2 regions of the Rhizobium sp. 01N48 genome follow, and region 2 is predicted to be linked to the other one. Evidence: riboswitches for the same ligand, from Rfam matches in the RefSeq annotation. Region 2 holds a riboswitch; the other holds the start of a gene.
What was found. A riboswitch is a leader RNA that binds a small molecule or an ion and turns the genes downstream of it on or off. The one in region 2 is predicted to bind thiamine pyrophosphate.
Positions count from the first base shown of each region.

Region 1: another riboswitch for thiamine pyrophosphate. It lies ahead of thiB (thiamine ABC transporter substrate binding subunit); the one in region 2 lies ahead of thiM (hydroxyethylthiazole kinase).

Region 1 covers NZ_JBFTQT010000005.1:105,754-113,706, forward strand. The annotation lists gene thiP (thiamine/thiamine pyrophosphate ABC transporter permease ThiP) at 1-668, opposite strand, end outside; gene thiB (thiamine ABC transporter substrate binding subunit) at 682-1,662, opposite strand; TPP riboswitch at 1,743-1,859, opposite strand; gene AC1DOG_RS12295 (MDR family MFS transporter) at 1,920-3,455, opposite strand; gene AC1DOG_RS12300 (MarR family transcriptional regulator) at 3,572-4,108, shown strand; gene AC1DOG_RS12305 (OmpW/AlkL family protein) at 4,191-4,871, shown strand; gene AC1DOG_RS12310 (thiamine diphosphokinase) at 4,959-5,615, shown strand; gene AC1DOG_RS12315 (ABC-F family ATP-binding cassette domain-containing protein) at 5,619-7,442, shown strand; gene AC1DOG_RS12320 (ester cyclase) at 7,450-7,845, opposite strand.
Region 2 covers NZ_JBFTQT010000002.1:77,387-85,339, reverse strand. The annotation lists gene AC1DOG_RS04140 (peptidoglycan D,D-transpeptidase FtsI family protein) at 1-650, opposite strand, end outside; gene putA (trifunctional transcriptional regulator/proline dehydrogenase/L-glutamate gamma-semialdehyde dehydrogenase) at 868-4,578, opposite strand; gene AC1DOG_RS04130 (Lrp/AsnC family transcriptional regulator) at 4,699-5,169, shown strand; TPP riboswitch at 5,248-5,343, shown strand; gene thiM (hydroxyethylthiazole kinase) at 5,392-6,195, shown strand; gene thiE (thiamine phosphate synthase) at 6,192-6,827, shown strand; gene thiD (bifunctional hydroxymethylpyrimidine kinase/phosphomethylpyrimidine kinase) at 6,824-7,645, shown strand; gene AC1DOG_RS04110 (3-oxoacyl-ACP reductase) at 7,642-7,953, shown strand, end outside.

The DNA.
Region 1 (7,953 bases), on a different contig from region 2:
GCCGCCGGTCCGCCGCCGAGCATCAGCACCAGCGTGAAGCTGGTGGCGCAGAGCATGAAGATCAGCCCGGCCACGCCCGGGATCACCGAGCGCAGCACCGGCCACTCGATGAAGCGGAAGACGGAAACCGGCCGCATGCCGAGACCGCTCGCCACCAGCCAGTATTCGCCCGGCACCCGCTCCAGCGCCGCCAGCATCAGCCGGCAGGCAAGCGGCAGATTGAAGAAAACATGCGCCAGCAGAATGCCCGACAGGCCGTAGATGCTGACGGGTTGGTCGATACCCGCCCATGACAGCATCGTGTTGACGACGCCCTGCCGGCCCCAGATGCCGATCAGTCCGAGCGCGCCGATCAGCACCGGCAGCCCCATCGGCACGGCCATAAGCCGGATGATCCAGATGCGGCCGACAAATCGCGGCTGCCGCGCCAGCGCCCGTGCGACCGGAATGGCCAGCACGACCGACAGCAGCGTCGAAAGTGCTGCCTGCAGAAGCGTGAAGCGCAGAACGCGCAGGATGTATGGATCGGAGAGGATCGCGCCAACAGGCATGCCGTCGGTGGAGATCAGCAGCGACAGCGTCGCGACCGTCACGAAAACGAGGATGGCGGCGAGACTGAGCGCCCCGCCGGCCAGCGCATATCGTCTTTCGGACGGCGCAAGAAGCATCAGTCCATGCTCATCAATTCATGCTCATGGCGGCCAGCCACTCGCCGATCCAGGCCTTGCGGTTCTTGGCGACCTCATCCGAGCTCATCAGGAAGGTCTTCGACGGGTTGACGAGCTTGCCGAAAGCATCCGGCAGCGGCTCCGAGGTCTTGGACACCGGCATCATCCAGTTGTTGGTCGGGATCGTGTCCTGGAAGCCAGGGGTGACCATGAACTTCAGGAAGTCCTGCGCCAGCGCCTTATCCGGCGCGTTCTTCAGGAGACCTGCGACCTCGATCTGGATGTAATGCCCTTCGGAGAAAGCGGCTGCCTGGTAGCGATCCGTGTTTTCCGAAACCATGTGATAGGCGGGCGACGTCGTGTAGGAGAGCACCATCGGCGCCTCGCCCTTGGTGAACAGGCCATAGGCCTCCGACCAGCCGGGCGTCACTGTCAGCACGCGCTTCTTGAGCTTCGCCCAGGCTTCCGGCGCCTTGTCGCCGTAGACCGACTTCACCCAGAGCAGCAGGCCAAGGCCCGGCGTCGAGGTGCGGGGATCCTCGATGACGATCTTCTGCGCGGGATCGCCGTCGACCAGTTCCTTCAGGCTCGCAGGCGGCGTCTTGATCGTCTGCGTGTCGTAGATCACGGCGAAATGGCCGTAGTCATAAGGCACGAAGACATCATCCTTGAAGCCGCCGGGGACCTGCAGCGCGCCGGTGTCGACGCCGCTCGTATCGAACAGGCCGGTGGCCTTGGCTTCGGTGATGAGGTTCGTGTCGAGGCCGAGCACGACATCGGCCTTGGTGCCTGATCCCTCGAGCTTCAGACGCGACAGCAGCGCCACGCCATCCGCGACGCTGACGAAATTGACCGTGCAGCCGCAGGTCTTCTCGAACGCCGCCTTCACCTTCGGGCCGGGACCCCATTCGGAGGTGAAGCTCTCATAGGTGTAGATGGTGAGCGCCTTGTCGGCCGCGAGCGCTGCCGTTGCCGAAAAGCCCGCCAACAGCATGGCAGCGCCGAGCGCATAGGTCTTGAAATGGGTCATGACACCTCTCCTCTAGGTTCATTGAAGGGGAAAAGGGCGGTGCCTGGTGTCACGCGTCTAATCCCTCCGCCGGTGTTAGCCGGATCAGGTTCCGCGGGTTGGCTTCTGCAAGCCTCTCAGCCAAGCATCTGGGAAGATACGAGGCACCCCGTTAGAGCGTCGCAAGGTGTATATCCGTAGCCGGCGTCTGGCAAGTGCGGACGTCGGCCGGGGTTGGTGTGCTATTCGGCGGCCTCGGCGGCGGCTTTCGCGGGCGCAGCACCACCCGTGCGCGGCAATTGCACCGGCTTTAGCATGAGGGCCGCGAGCAGGCCGATGAAGGCAATGAGGCACGAAGTCATGAACAACGGCACGAAGGCGCTGGCATAGGCATCCGCCACCGCCTGGCGCGCGGCCTCCGGCAAAGCCGCCATCATCTTCGGGGTCAGCTGCTCGATATTCTCGACACCGGGGATCGACATACCCGTGCGGCCGAGCTGCGAGCCGATGATGGCCCCGTAGATGGAGATCGCGATCGAGGCCCCGCCCATGCGCGACAGCGTTACCGATCCGGTCGCCGCACCGACATCGCGAGCAGGCGCCGCATTCTGCACGCCGATGATCGGCACCTGCTGCGCGAGACCGATGCCGATGCCGTGCACCGCCATGATCGCGCCGATGATCATAACCGGTGTTCCGGCATGCACCTGCGACAGCAGCGCGAAGGCGACAGTGCCGAAGGAAAGGCTGGCGACGGCGAACGGCTTGTAGCGTCCCGTCGCCGAAATGAACCGCCCGGCCGACAGCGAGCCGCATACGATGCCCCCGGTGAGAAGAATGAAGAGCGCACCGGCCGCCGAGGGCGAAAGACCCGTCGTCGTCTGCAGGAACAGCGCAAAGTAGTTGACCATGCCGATACCGATCGCGCCGCTCATGACCGACATGACCAGCAGCAGGCCGAATGTCGGGTTACGAAACAGCGACAACGGAACGATCGGCTCGGCGGCGCGCCGCTCCACCAGCACCCAGGCGATGGCACAGACGATGCCGAGCGCGATGATCGCAAGATTGCCCGGTGCGACGAGCGAGCCGAAAAGCTGGCTGCCATCGGCGGCAAGCACGATGCAGCTGGTGGTCATCGCCAAGAGTAGCGCGCCGGCATAATCGATCTTGGGGCGGCGGTTCGGCTTGCGATAGGGCAGCATGAAGGCCAGCCCGGCAATCACGATCGCGCCGATCGGTACGTTGACGAGAAAGATCGAGCGCCAGCCGAACAGATCGCTCATAGCGCCGCCGAGGACAGGCCCGATGGCGCCGGATGCCATCAGCACAAGGCTGGAATAGCTCTGGTATTTCGCCCGCTCGCGCGGCTCGAACAGATCGGCGTTGACGGCGAAGATCGACACCATGATGCCGCCGCCCCCGAGCCCCTGCAGCACGCGCGCCGCGATCAGCGTATCCATAGACACCGCCAGACCGCACAGTGTCGATCCGACGGTGAAGATGATGATCGCCGCCATCATCACGTATTTGCGCCCGAAGAGATCACCGAGCTTGCCGTAGAGCGGCATGACGGCGCTGACGGCAAGGAGATAGGCCGAGCCGATCCAGCCGAAGCGCTCGATCTGGCCGAACTCGCCGACGATGGTGGGAAGCGCGGTGGCGACGATCTGATTGTCGAGCGTGGCCATGAAAAGCGCGGCCATCAGGAAAAGAAAGAGAATGAGCCGGCGACGGGGATCCGTGACCAGAGGCTGCACGGCGACTTGCATGTTCATCGGGTGATCTTTCAGGGTTTCGTCGCATTTATGTGCTATCAGCATATAAATGTCAATGTCACATAAATGACAACAGCATGTTTTCTTGCGCGACAGTTCCTGCTATCGTCCCGCACATGAATGACACCGCAGAAGAAACCCGCGAGCCGGACGCCGCGATCGAGGACATCGTGCATATCGGGCAAAGCATGACCCGTATGCGGATGATAACGGGGCGTCGCCTTATCGCCCGCCTCGCCATCGCCAAGGTGGCGCCGGATATCGAGCTCTCGCATCTGGACGTGCTCGATGCCGTCATGCGCGCCTCCGAGCAAGGCGAGGTCACTGTCGGCACCATAGCCGAGGCCATGCGCATCGACCCCTCGCGCGCCAGCCGCATCGTCGCCGATATGGTGGGCAGAAACGTCCTGCAACGCGCCGCCTCGCAGCAGGATGCAAGGCGCATCCTCGTGGAGGTCACGCCTTTCGGCCAGCGGCTCCTGCAGGAACTGAAGGCCCAGAAGCTCGCCATCATCAAGGACGTCATCGCCGATTGGTCGGCGGAAGAGGCGGAAGCCTTCGCCGGGCTGTTCGACAAGTTCATGGGTGGTTTCGAGCGCGTGTTCGCCGTCAAGGACAAGAACCTGCCACCCGCCCCAAGCCTCGGAAAATAAGCGCACGAATTGATCTGAATCAATCTATTGATTGGCGTCATTTCCTAAAGCTCTGCTGGACGTAAAATTCAGGAGAGAATCAGTGAACCCCCGCCATTTCAAACTCAAAGCCATTTTTGCAGCCGCCGCTCTCGCCAGCGCCGCATTTCCGGCTATGTCCGCCGACCTGACCCAGCCGACCGCGGCACAGGAAGCGACACAGAGCCAGAGCCCCTGGATGATCCGCCTGCGCGCGCTCGGCGTCATCACTCAGGATTCCGGCTACGTTGGTGGCGTCGCGGGATCGGATCTCTCCTATTCGGACACCGTCATTCCTGAATTCGACGTCACCTACTTCTTCACCGACAACATCGCCGCCGAACTCATTCTCGGCACGACGTTCGCCAACGTCACCGGCGAAGGCTCGATCGACGGGCTCGGCAAGGTCGGCAAGACCTGGCTGCTGCCGCCGACGGTGACGCTGCAGTATCACTTCAACGACTTCGGCAACTTCCATCCCTACGTCGGCGCCGGCATTAACTACACCATCTTCTACAACGAGAAGGGCAAGAGCGCCCAGAGCCTCGACATCGACAACACCTTTGGCGTCGCGCTCCAGGCCGGCTTCGACTACATGTTCGACGAGCACTGGGGCCTCAACGTCGACGTCAAGAAGATCTTCCTGCGTCCCGACTTCAACGTGAACGTCGGCGGCGCCGACATGACCGGCAAGGCCAAGCTCGATCCCTGGCTGATCGGCGCCGGTGTGACCTACCGGTTCTAAGCCCAGTCTTTCACGCAGAAACGCTTGAGGGCGCGGACAAACCATGTCCGCGCCCTTTCCCTTTTCCTCAGCTTTGCGCTATGGGCAATGCCCATGAGCCAATCCACCTTCACCATCCTGCTCGGCGGCGAGCTGCACATGACGGAGCGCCTTCGCGCCGCCGTATCCGGCAGCCGTTTCATCGCGGCCGATGGTGGCATGCGACATGCGCTGGCGCTCGATGTCAGGCCGGAGCTCTGGGTCGGCGATTTCGATTCCACGCCGGATGATCTGACGGCCGCTTTCTCGGATATTCCCAGAAAGCCCTACCCCGCCGCCAAGGCCGCCACCGATGGCGAGATCGCCGTGTCGGAAGCCATTGCACGCGGCGCGACGCGGCTGATCCTCGTGGGTGCCCTCTCTGGCGACCGCTCCGACCACGCGCTGCAGCACCTGCTCTACGCCGTCAGTCTGGCAGAAACCGGTCTCGATGTGCTCCTGACCTCGGGCACGGAAGAAGCCGTGCCGCTGATCGCCGGCAGCATCACCCTCGACCTGCCGAAGAACAGCCTGTTTTCCGTGCCCGCCTTCAGCGAACTCAACGGCCTCTTCATCGAGAACGCCCGCTACCCGCTCAGCGATTTCCATTTGCCCTTCGGCTCGTCACGCACCATTTCCAATGTCGCGGAAGGCCCCGTGCGCTTCTCGCTTGAAAGCGGCCGCGCCATCGTGCTCGCCCGCCCTTACGATCTTTCCGGAGTCTGATTTTTGGCGCCCCCTATCCTTAAACTCGACGATATCTTCCTGAGCTTCGGCGGCGCGCCGCTTCTGGCCGGCGCTGCCCTGCAGGTGGAGCCCGGCGACAAGATCTGCCTTGTCGGCCGCAACGGCTCCGGCAAGTCGACGCTCCTGAAGATCGCCGCCGGCATGGTGGAAGCCCAGTCCGGCGAGGTGTTCCGCCATCCATCGTCGACCGTGCGCTATCTCGAACAGGCGCCCGATTTCGCCGGCTACAGCACGGTGCAGGCCTATGCGGAAGCGGGCCTCGGGCCGGGAGACGACCCTTACCGCGTCACCTATCTTCTCTCGCATCTCGGCCTTACCGGCGAGGAAGACCCGAAGAACCTCTCGGGCGGCGAAGCGCGCCGCGCGGCTCTTGCCCGCGTTCTCGCGCCAGAGCCCGATATCCTGCTGCTCGACGAGCCGACCAACCATCTCGATCTCCCCACCATCGAATGGCTGGAAGGCGAACTTCAGAAGACCCGCAGCGCGCTGGTGCTGATTTCGCACGACCGTCGTTTCCTCGAGAAGGTCTCGACCGCCACCGTCTGGCTCGATCGCGGCACCTCGCGCCGCCTCGACCGTGGCTTCGCCCATTTCGAGGCCTGGCGCGACCAGGTGCTCGAGGCCGAGGAGATGGAGCAGCACAAGCTCGGCAAGGCAATCGAGCGCGAGGAGCACTGGCTACGCTACGGCGTTACCGCCCGCCGCAAGCGCAACATGCGCCGCCTCGGCGAGCTGCAGACGATGCGCGCCAGCTATCGCGGCCACAAGGGTCCGCAGGGCACCGTGCAGGCCACCGTCTCCGACGCGCAGGAATCCGGCAAGCTCGTCATCGAAGCCGACAAGATCACCAAGACCTATGGCGAGCGCCCGATCGTCACGCCGTTTTCGATCCGCGTTCATCGCGGCGATTGCATCGGCCTCGTCGGCCCGAACGGCGCCGGCAAGACGACGCTTCTGAAGATGCTGACCGGCCAGCTGCCGCCCGATACCGGCATCATCAAGCTCGGCACCAATCTGGAGATCGCAACGCTCGACCAGAAGCGCGAGGATCTGAACCCCGAGGACACGCTGGCGCACTATCTGACCGACGGGCGCGGCGAGAACCTGCTTGTCAACGGCGAGCAGCGCCACGTCACCGGCTACATGAAGGAATTCCTGTTCCAGCCCGAGCAGGCCCGCACGCCGATCAAGAACCTGTCTGGCGGCGAACGCGCCCGCCTGATGCTCGCCCGCATGCTGGCGCGACCATCCAACTTGCTGATCCTCGACGAACCGACCAACGACCTCGACATCGAGACGCTTGACCTGCTGCAGGAAGTCGTCGCCGGCTTCCCGGGCACCGTCATCCTCGTCAGCCACGACCGTGACTTCCTCGACCGCACCGTGACCTCGACGATCGCACCCGCAGTGCCGGATGCGCCCGATGGCCGCTGGATCGAATATGCCGGCGGCTATTCCGACATGCTGGCGCAGCGCAAGGGTGCAGCCGACGAGCGCAAGAAGGCGGAGAAAGCCGAGAAGGCGAAAGCGCAGGATGCGGCCCCTACCGCCGAAGCGCCGAAGGGCAAGGGAAAGCTCTCCTTCAAACAGAAGTTCGCGCTCGAAAACCTGCCCAAGGAAATGGCCAAGGCCGAAGCCGAGATCGCCAAGCGCGAGGAAAAGATGGCCGACCCCAACCTCTTCTCCAAGGACCCAACGACCTTCAACCGCCTGGCCGCCGAAATGGAGAAATTCCGCGACAGCTTGGTGAAGATGGAAGAAGAGTGGCTGGAGCTCGAAATGCTGCGGGAAGAGCTGGAGGGCTGATCGCCCTCTACGCCGCCGAAAGCTGAGCCTCGATCGCCGCCTTGTCGACGATCGACCACACGTTTGCGATCTTGCCCTCCGCAAACTCGTAGAACACGTTTTCGGAAAACGAGATTCGCCTGCCGTTGACGGGCAGGCCAAGGAATGTGCCTTGCGGGCTGATGTCGAAATTCAGCCGGCTGGCGACCGTGGTTTCATCGGCGATCAGAAGCTGGACGTCGAAATGGAGGTCGGGTATCGCGCGAAACTCGGCCTCACGCGCCTGCCGATAGCCGTCCAGGCCAACAACTTGGCCGTTGTAGCGCACATCCTGCCCGACATAGGTGCCGAGGTTTTCCCAATCCTGGGAATTCAAGCAACGGATATAGCCACGGTATAGGTCCGCAAGTCTGGTCTCCGGCATTCAAGCTCTCCCACATTGGCATACCCTGCCAGATAGTTCCCGTCTCCGAGCCGGAAACCCTCACATTTCATTGATTGGCCAGCGCTAAGACCTCGTGCCTAAGCTCCC
Region 2 (7,953 bases):
AGGCCCGTCGAGGCGAGTGCGGAGAGGCCCTGGTCGTCGAGATATTTCTCCATGCCGCTGACGCCGTGATTGTCGATATCGACATAGCCGAGGATATGCGCAGCGGTGCGGCCGCCCGGATAGAAGCGCTTTACTTCGGGGCGGAAGCCGATGGCGGGAATGCCGAGCTTCAGCACTTCGCTCTGCTGCTTGGGGCTCAGCTGGCGCTTCAGCCAAGCGAAGTGCGAATGACGGTTGGAGAGTTTTTGAAATGTCGAGCGCTTGTCGAGATCGGGAAAAACGGTGGCGAGCTTTTCGACGGCATCATCGACGTCGACGATCTTGATCGGTTCGGCGAACATCGACACGGTGCGGATATCGGTCGCAAGCAGCTCTCCGTTGCGATCCAGGATATCGGGGCGCGATGCGACCGACGAAGGCTTGGGCAGGATGGCGGAGGTGGAGTTGTCGCCGTGCACGCCGTAATAGATGAGCTTGCCGCCGATGACGCCGTAGGCAAGCACAAGCACGGTGCCCAATATCGCCAGGCGCGATCTCGGCGTGGGCGCCTTGCGGCGTGGCTTTACCAGGCGCTTGCCACCATCGCGAGAGCCGAATTCCAGGCTGACGAGCCGCCCGCTTCTGGATGCTAGAGTTTGAAGAATGGACATCGGATCCAGCTTGCCAAATAGCGCGCATACGAATTGTTAGTACGCATCAGCTAGCGCCGAGATCGTTAATGCGGTGTTAACGAATTGCCTCGGCTTGGCTCATTTCACAAAGAAGTCATTCCAAGGTCGCCACCTTTCTACTGAAGGTGGCGACGTCGCGAGGGCCAGTGCTGCTATTGCTTGTCCGACGCCCTGTCTCGAAGAACGCCGCTGCGTATCAGCCGATCGACATGAGGCTCGCATTGCCGCCGGCGGCAGCGGTGTTGATTGAGGTAGAAACCTCTTCCAGCAGCCAGTTCAGGCAATAGGCTTCGGGATTGCGCTCCAGCTCCGCCGTCGAGGCCGCCTGCGTCAGGAGCAGCGGGCCGGACATGGCCGCGATTTCCTGCTGCATCGAGGCAATGCGCGCGCTGTCGCCTTCGATGAGCGCGCCCGAGAGAATCTCGCTCGTGCTCCTGCCGTTGCCGAAGTGGATACGCTGGGATACGCTCGATGGAAGGCCTTTCAGGCTGTTGCGAAGGCTGTCACTGCATTCGATGAATGCCTTGTTGCCTGTTGCCAGAACCGATGAGATCTGGCGATGCAGGCCGACTTCCGAGACCGGTGCGCAGAAGATGGTGCCGCGCGAGTGCAGCGCGTAGATGTTGCGCTCGCCGACGGGGCCGGTGAGCTCGCTCTCCAGACCAAGCGCCGATTGGCTGCCAAGATTGCGGGCCATCTCGGCCTCGTCATGCAGTTCGCGCTCGTCGAGCCACTTGGCGAAATCCGAAAGCGCGGGATCGCTATAGACCGAGCTGTGCTGAGGCGGGATCGGCGGTGTATTCACCAGGCGGCCGAGATAGAGCGGTCCGCCGGCCTTCGGGCCAGTTCCGGAAAGCCCGCGCCCGCCGAAGGGCTGAACGCCGACCACGGCGCCGATGACGTTGCGGTTGACGTAAACGTTGCCGACCGCGATGCGGGAGGTCACGCGGGCGATCGTCTCGTCGAGGCGCGTGTGCAGGCCGAAGGTCAGGCCATAGCCCGTGGCGTTGATCTCATCGACCAGCCGGTCCAGATCCTGCCGGCGCCAGCGGATGACATGCAGCACCGGCCCGAACACTTCGCGCTTCAGTTCGGCGATGTTGTTGAGCTCCACGATCGTCGGGGCGACGAATGTGCCCTGCTGTGTCTCTGTCGGCAGCTCGATGCGTTCCACCTGGCGGCCAAGCGCCTGCATCGATTTTACGTGGGTCTCGATGATTTCCTTCGCGTCGGCCGTAATGACGGGGCCGATATCGGCGGAGAGGCGATTGGTGTTGGCGATCGTCAGTTCGCGCAGCGCGCCCTTCAGCATCGCCAGCGTGCGGTCGGCGACGTCGTCCTGCAGGCAAAGAATGCGCAGCGCCGAGCAACGCTGGCCGGCGCTGTCGAAGGCCGATGCGATGACATCGCCCACGACCTGTTCGGCAAGCGCCGAGGAATCGACGATCATCGCGTTCTGGCCGCCGGTTTCCGCGATGAGCGGGATCGGCTTACCGTCGGCCGACAGGCGCTTGACGAGTTCGGCCTGGATCAGCCGGGCAACTTCGGTCGAGCCGGTGAACATGACGGCTGCTGTCTCCGGCGCCGCGACAAGGGCCGCACCGACGCTACCTTCGCCCGGAACCAACTGCACGACATCCTTCGGAATGCCCGCCTCATGCAGGATCCTGACGGCCTCGGCGGCAATCAGCGGCGTTTCCTCGGCGGGCTTCGCGAGAACTGGGTTGCCGGCAACGAGGGCGGCCGCGACCTGGCCGCTGAAGATCGCCAGCGGGAAGTTCCATGGGCTGATGCAGACGACGGGCCCCAGCGGCGCGTGTGACGGCCCCAGCGTGCGGCGCGCCTGTTCGGCGTAGTAGCGCAGGAAGTCGATCGCCTCGCGCACTTCGGCAATGGCGTTTTGCACCGACTTTCCGGCTTCGCGGATGATGAGGCCGAGGAGCGTCTCCATGCGCGTCTGCATGATATCGGCCGCGCTGTCGAGCACCGCCGCACGGTCTGCGGGCGAGACGACGGCCCAGGATGCGGCTGCCGCCTTCGCCGCCTGCATTGCTGCTGCGACTTCGAATGGCGTTGCCTCACGAACCTGGCCTACCGCGTCCCTATGATCGGCGGGGTTGAGTACGTCGCGGGCGCCGTTGATGTCGGTCGCTTGGCTGGGCAGCGCGCGCCAGCCCTTGGTGGCGCTTTCGCCCAGCAGATGGGACAGGTGGTTGAGCACCGTTTCGCTGGAGAGATCGAGGCCGGCGGAGTTGACGCGGCTTCCGTAGAGTTCGCCGGGGAGCGAGATCTTGTCGTGCTTCTGGCCGACGATCGGCATCTTCGAGACGATCTCGGCCGGGTCGGCGATCAGTTCGTCGATGGAGACGTTTGGATCGGCGATCCGGTTGACGAAGGAGGAGTTGGCGCCGTTCTCCAGCAGGCGACGCACGAGATAGGCAAGCAGCGTTTCGTGGGTGCCGACGGGTGCGTAGATGCGGCAGGGGCGGTTCAGGTTTTGCCGGCCGACCACCTCGTCATAAAGCGGCTCGCCCATGCCATGCAGGCACTGGAACTCGTATTTGCCGACATAATAATCCGAGCCGGCCATCTGGTAGATGGTTGCCAGCGTTTGAGCGTTGTGGGTCGCGAATTGCGGGAAGACCGCATCGGTCGCCGCCAGAAGCTTCCTGGCGCAGGCGACATAGGAAACGTCGGTGTAGATCTTGCGGGTGAAAACAGGGAAGTCCGCGAGGCCATCGACCTGCGCCCGCTTGATCTCCGCATCCCAGTAGGCGCCCTTGACGAGGCGCACCATGATCCGACGGCCGGCGCGGCGCGCGAGGTCGATGATGAAATCAAGCACGAATGGGCAGCGTTTGCCATAGGCCTGGACGACAAAGCCCATGCCGTTCCAGCCTTCCAGCTCGGGGTCGAGGCAGAGCGCTTCCAGAAGGTCGAGCGACAGTTCGAGGCGGTCGGCCTCCTCGGCGTCGATGTTGAGGCCGATGTCGTAGGACTTGGCGATCAGCGCCAGCGCCTTAACCTTCGGCAGTAACTCGTCCATGACGCGGGCGCTCTGCGTGCGTGCGTAGCGCGGYTYCAGCGCCGAKAGCTTGATCGAGATGCCCGGGCCTTCATAGATGCCGCGCCGATCAGACGCCTTGCCGATGGCGTGGATCGCGGTCTCGTAATCCTTGTAGTAGCGTTTCGCGTCCGCGCCCGTGGTCGCGGCTTCGCCCAGCATGTCGTAGGAGTAGCGGAAGCCGCGCTGCTCGAGCGGCTTTGCCCGCTGCAGCGCCTCGTCGATGGTCTCGCCGGTAACGAACTGCTCGCCCATCATCCGCATCGCCATGTCGACGCCGCGGCGGATCACCGGCTCGCCGCAGCGGGCGATCAATCGGGTCAGAGCCGCAGAAAGGCTGCGATCGGCGACCGTCGATGTCAGCTTGCCTGTCACGACGAGACCCCAGGTCGCGGCGTTGACGAAGAGCGAGCGGCCGCCGCCGAGATGCGCCTTCCAGTCGCCCTCGGAAATCTTGTCGCGGATAAGCGCGTCGCGCGTGGGCGTGTCGGGGATACGCAGCAGCGCCTCGGCCAGGCACATCAGCGCGATGCCCTCCTGGCTGGAGAGCGAATATTCATGCACCAATCCTTCGACGCCAGTTCCCTTGTGCTTGGCGCGCAGGGCCTCGATCAGCTTGCGGGCGGTGTCGGCAGCGGCTTTCCTGACGTGATCGGGGAGGGCGGCTGCTTCAATCAGGCGTGGCACGCAGATCGTCTCCGGCGTGCGGTAGGCAGCCGTGATGGCGCGGCGCAGATCGCTCTGTTCTCGGATCGGAGTGGCGAATCCATCAAAGGGATTTGCAGAGCCGTTGCCCTGCTCTACTGTGACTTCGACTGCTGCCGCGTCGGTGGTGATTGCCATGCTGGGCTCCTGATCCGCTGATGTCGCGAAGTTAGCAGATTTCAAAAAGTCAATTTCACTTGATTTAGAACGTTCTAGTCTTTAGTTCGCTATTCAATATTCATATTGGAGGAAATTATTGTGGCGAGCGCGGGAAATGTCAGGGAAATCGACCAATTCGATCAGCGCATCCTCGACGCGCTCGTCGCCGATGGCAGGATGTCTGTGACCGACCTCGCCAAACGCGTGGGTCTGTCCAACACGCCCTGCCAGGTCAGGCTCAAGCGGCTGATCGAGGATGGCTACATTCTCGGCTTCCGCGCCATCATCGACGTCAACAAGCTCGGCCGCAACCATGTGGCGTTTACCGAGGTGAAACTCTCCGACACCAGGGAGAACGCGCTGAACGCTTTCAACGTTGCCGTCCGTAAGCTGCAGGAGGTGGAGGAGTGCCACATGATCGCCGGCGCATTCGATTATCTCCTGAAGATACGTACGTCCGATATCGCCAATTATCGCCTCGTTCTGGGCGAAAAGATCTCCAGCCTCCCCTTCGTCGCCAACACATCGACCTTCGTTGCGATGGAGGCGATCAAGGAGAACGGCGCCTGATCGGAGGCCGATTGCCAGCTCTGGGCTCCTGTCATTTTAGCGCGTGACAGCGGTCGGCTTCTCTGACAAAACAGGCCCATTGAGAGACAGGGGCGTTTGCCGACGGCAGACTGAGAAGTACCCTTTGAACCTGAACCAGATAATGCTGGCGGAGGGAGTCGCTCGGACCCTTCGGCAGTGCTATCAGGGTCCCCGCGTCTTGCCCCGCCCGAAAGGGGCATGATGAAAGACGACAGATCTCCCGGTTCGATGCTCGATGCCATGCGCGCGCAAAGGCCGCTCGTTCAGTGCATCACCAATTTCGTTGCGATGAACATCGCCGCCAACGTGCTGCTCGCAGCCGGCGGTTCGCCTGCCATGGTGCATGCAGAGGAAGAGGCCGGCGAGTTCGCGGCGATCTCCAGCGCGCTGACTGTTAACATCGGCACGCTCTCGTCGAGTTGGTTGAACGGCATGCGTGCCGCTGCCAGATCGGCGGGCGAAAACGCCAAGCCATGGGTCCTCGACCCTGTCGCCCATTATGCGACTGCCTTTCGCAGACAGGCCGTCGCGGAGCTGCTGGCGCTTCGCCCGACCATCATTCGCGGCAACGCGTCCGAGATCATCGCGCTCGCCGGTGGCGAAAGCCGGGGGCAGGGCGTCGATAGCCGCGACCCCGTGGAGCAGGCGGAAGCTGCCGCCAGCCATATCGCAGACAAGCATCAGGCCGTGGTGGCGGTGACCGGCGAGGTCGATTTCGTCACCGACGGCGCGCGCGCCTGCCGCATCGAGGGCGGCACTTCGCTGATGCCGCAGGTGACGGCGCTCGGTTGTTCGCTGACATGCCTCGTCGGTGCCTTCGCCGCCGCAAGGCCCGGTGCTCCGTTCGAAGCGACGATATCGGCACTCGCCATGTTCGCCGTCGCCGGCGAAGAGGCGGCGCGGGTCACTGACGGACCGGGGTCATTTTCGTGGCGGTTCCTCGATGCCCTAGCGGCGATAGACGGCGCCGCGATCGACAACAATGCGCGGGTGCGGATGCTATGAGCAGGATCGATCTCTCGCTCTATCTCGTCCTCGATCCCGAGCTCTGCGCCGACATCGGCATGGTCGAAACCGCAAGGCGCGCCGTCGCCGGTGGCGCGACGGTCGTGCAGCTTCGCGACAAGCACGCCTCCACCGCGCGCATGATCGAGACCGGCCTTGCTCTGAAGGAGGTGCTTGCCGGGACCGACGCCTTGCTTGTCATCAACGATGATGTCGAGGCGGCCGTCGCGATCGGCGCGGATGGTCTGCATGTCGGCCAGGACGATATGGTCGTGCGCGCCGCACGCGAGCGGGTCGGACGCGACATGATCCTTGGCCTGTCGGTGGAGACCGAGGCGCTCGCGAGGGCTGTCGATCCGGCATTGGTCGACTATGCCGGCATCGGCCCGGTCTTCGCGACGCCGACCAAGCCGGATCACAAACAGCCGATCGGCTTCGACGGCCTTGCACGTCTCGTCGCTGTCTGCCCGGTTCCATCCGTTGCGATCGGCGGGCTGAAGCTGGCGCATGTCGGCGGTGTTTTTGCTGCCGGTGCCGACGGGATCGCCGTCGTCTCGGCGATCTGCGGCACATCAGATCCTCGCGCCGCCGCCCGCGAGCTTTCAGAGGCTATTCAAGGGAGATCACGATGATCCGCAACGTTCTCTCCATCGCCGGATCCGATCCATCGGGCGGCGCGGGCATCCAGGCGGACCTCAAGGCCTTTGCCGCGCGCGGCGTCTATGGCATGGCGGCGCTCACCGCGTTGACAGCGCAGAATACGCAAGGCGTATCCGGCGTTCACCTCGTGCCAGCAGGTTTCGTCGCCGATCAGATCAAGGCCGTGTTTGCCGATGTCCGGGTCGATGCCGTGAAGATCGGCATGATCGCCAATGCTGAAATCGCCGATGCCGTCGCCGGCGTTCTCAAGCTTCATCCCGGCATCCCGATCGTGCTCGATCCCGTCATGGTGGCCAAGGGTGGGGCGAAGCTTCTCGACCCCGCTGCGGTCGATGTGCTTCTGCGCCGGCTGCTGCCGCTTGCGACTCTGCTAACGCCCAATCTGCCTGAGGCAGCCGCGTTGCTCCACACCGATGTGGCCGAGAGCCGCCGGGAGATGGGCGAGCAGGCCGAAGCGCTGCGCGCTTTGGGACCCGCTGCCGTGCTTGTCAAAGGCGGCCATCTCGAGGGCGACCAGAGCCCCGACGTGCTGGCAACGGGAGACGGCCTCGCCTGGTTCGAGGCCGCCAGGATCCCGACAGCAAACACCCATGGCACTGGCTGCACGCTGTCGAGCGCGCTTGCGGCCGAGCTTGCCAAGGGCGCGCCGCTGCCAGATGCGGTGGCCTCCGCAAAAAGCTATCTCGCCAGCGCGGTGGCTGCGGCCGGCACACTTGACGTTGGCTCGGGACATGGCCCGGTCCAGCACTTTCACGAACTTTGGACGACAGCGAAAGGAGACGCGAAATGACAATGCCGATCAGTGAGCAGACGGTGATCGTAACCGGTGCAGCGCGCGGGCTCGGCGCGGCGATCGCCAGGGCTTTTGCCCGCGAGGGCGCGAAGGTGGCGATCAACTATCGCAACAGCTGCGAGCAAGCCGAGGTGCTGGCGAAAAGCCTCGGCGAGCGGACGCATGCTTTTCAGGCCGATATCCGCGACGGCGCGGCCGTGCGCGAACTGGTGGCGGATGTCACGCGCACGCTGGGGGCACCGACGACTGTGGTGCACAATGCGCTCGCCGATTTCAGCTTCAACGGCGATGCACGCCCGAAGCTC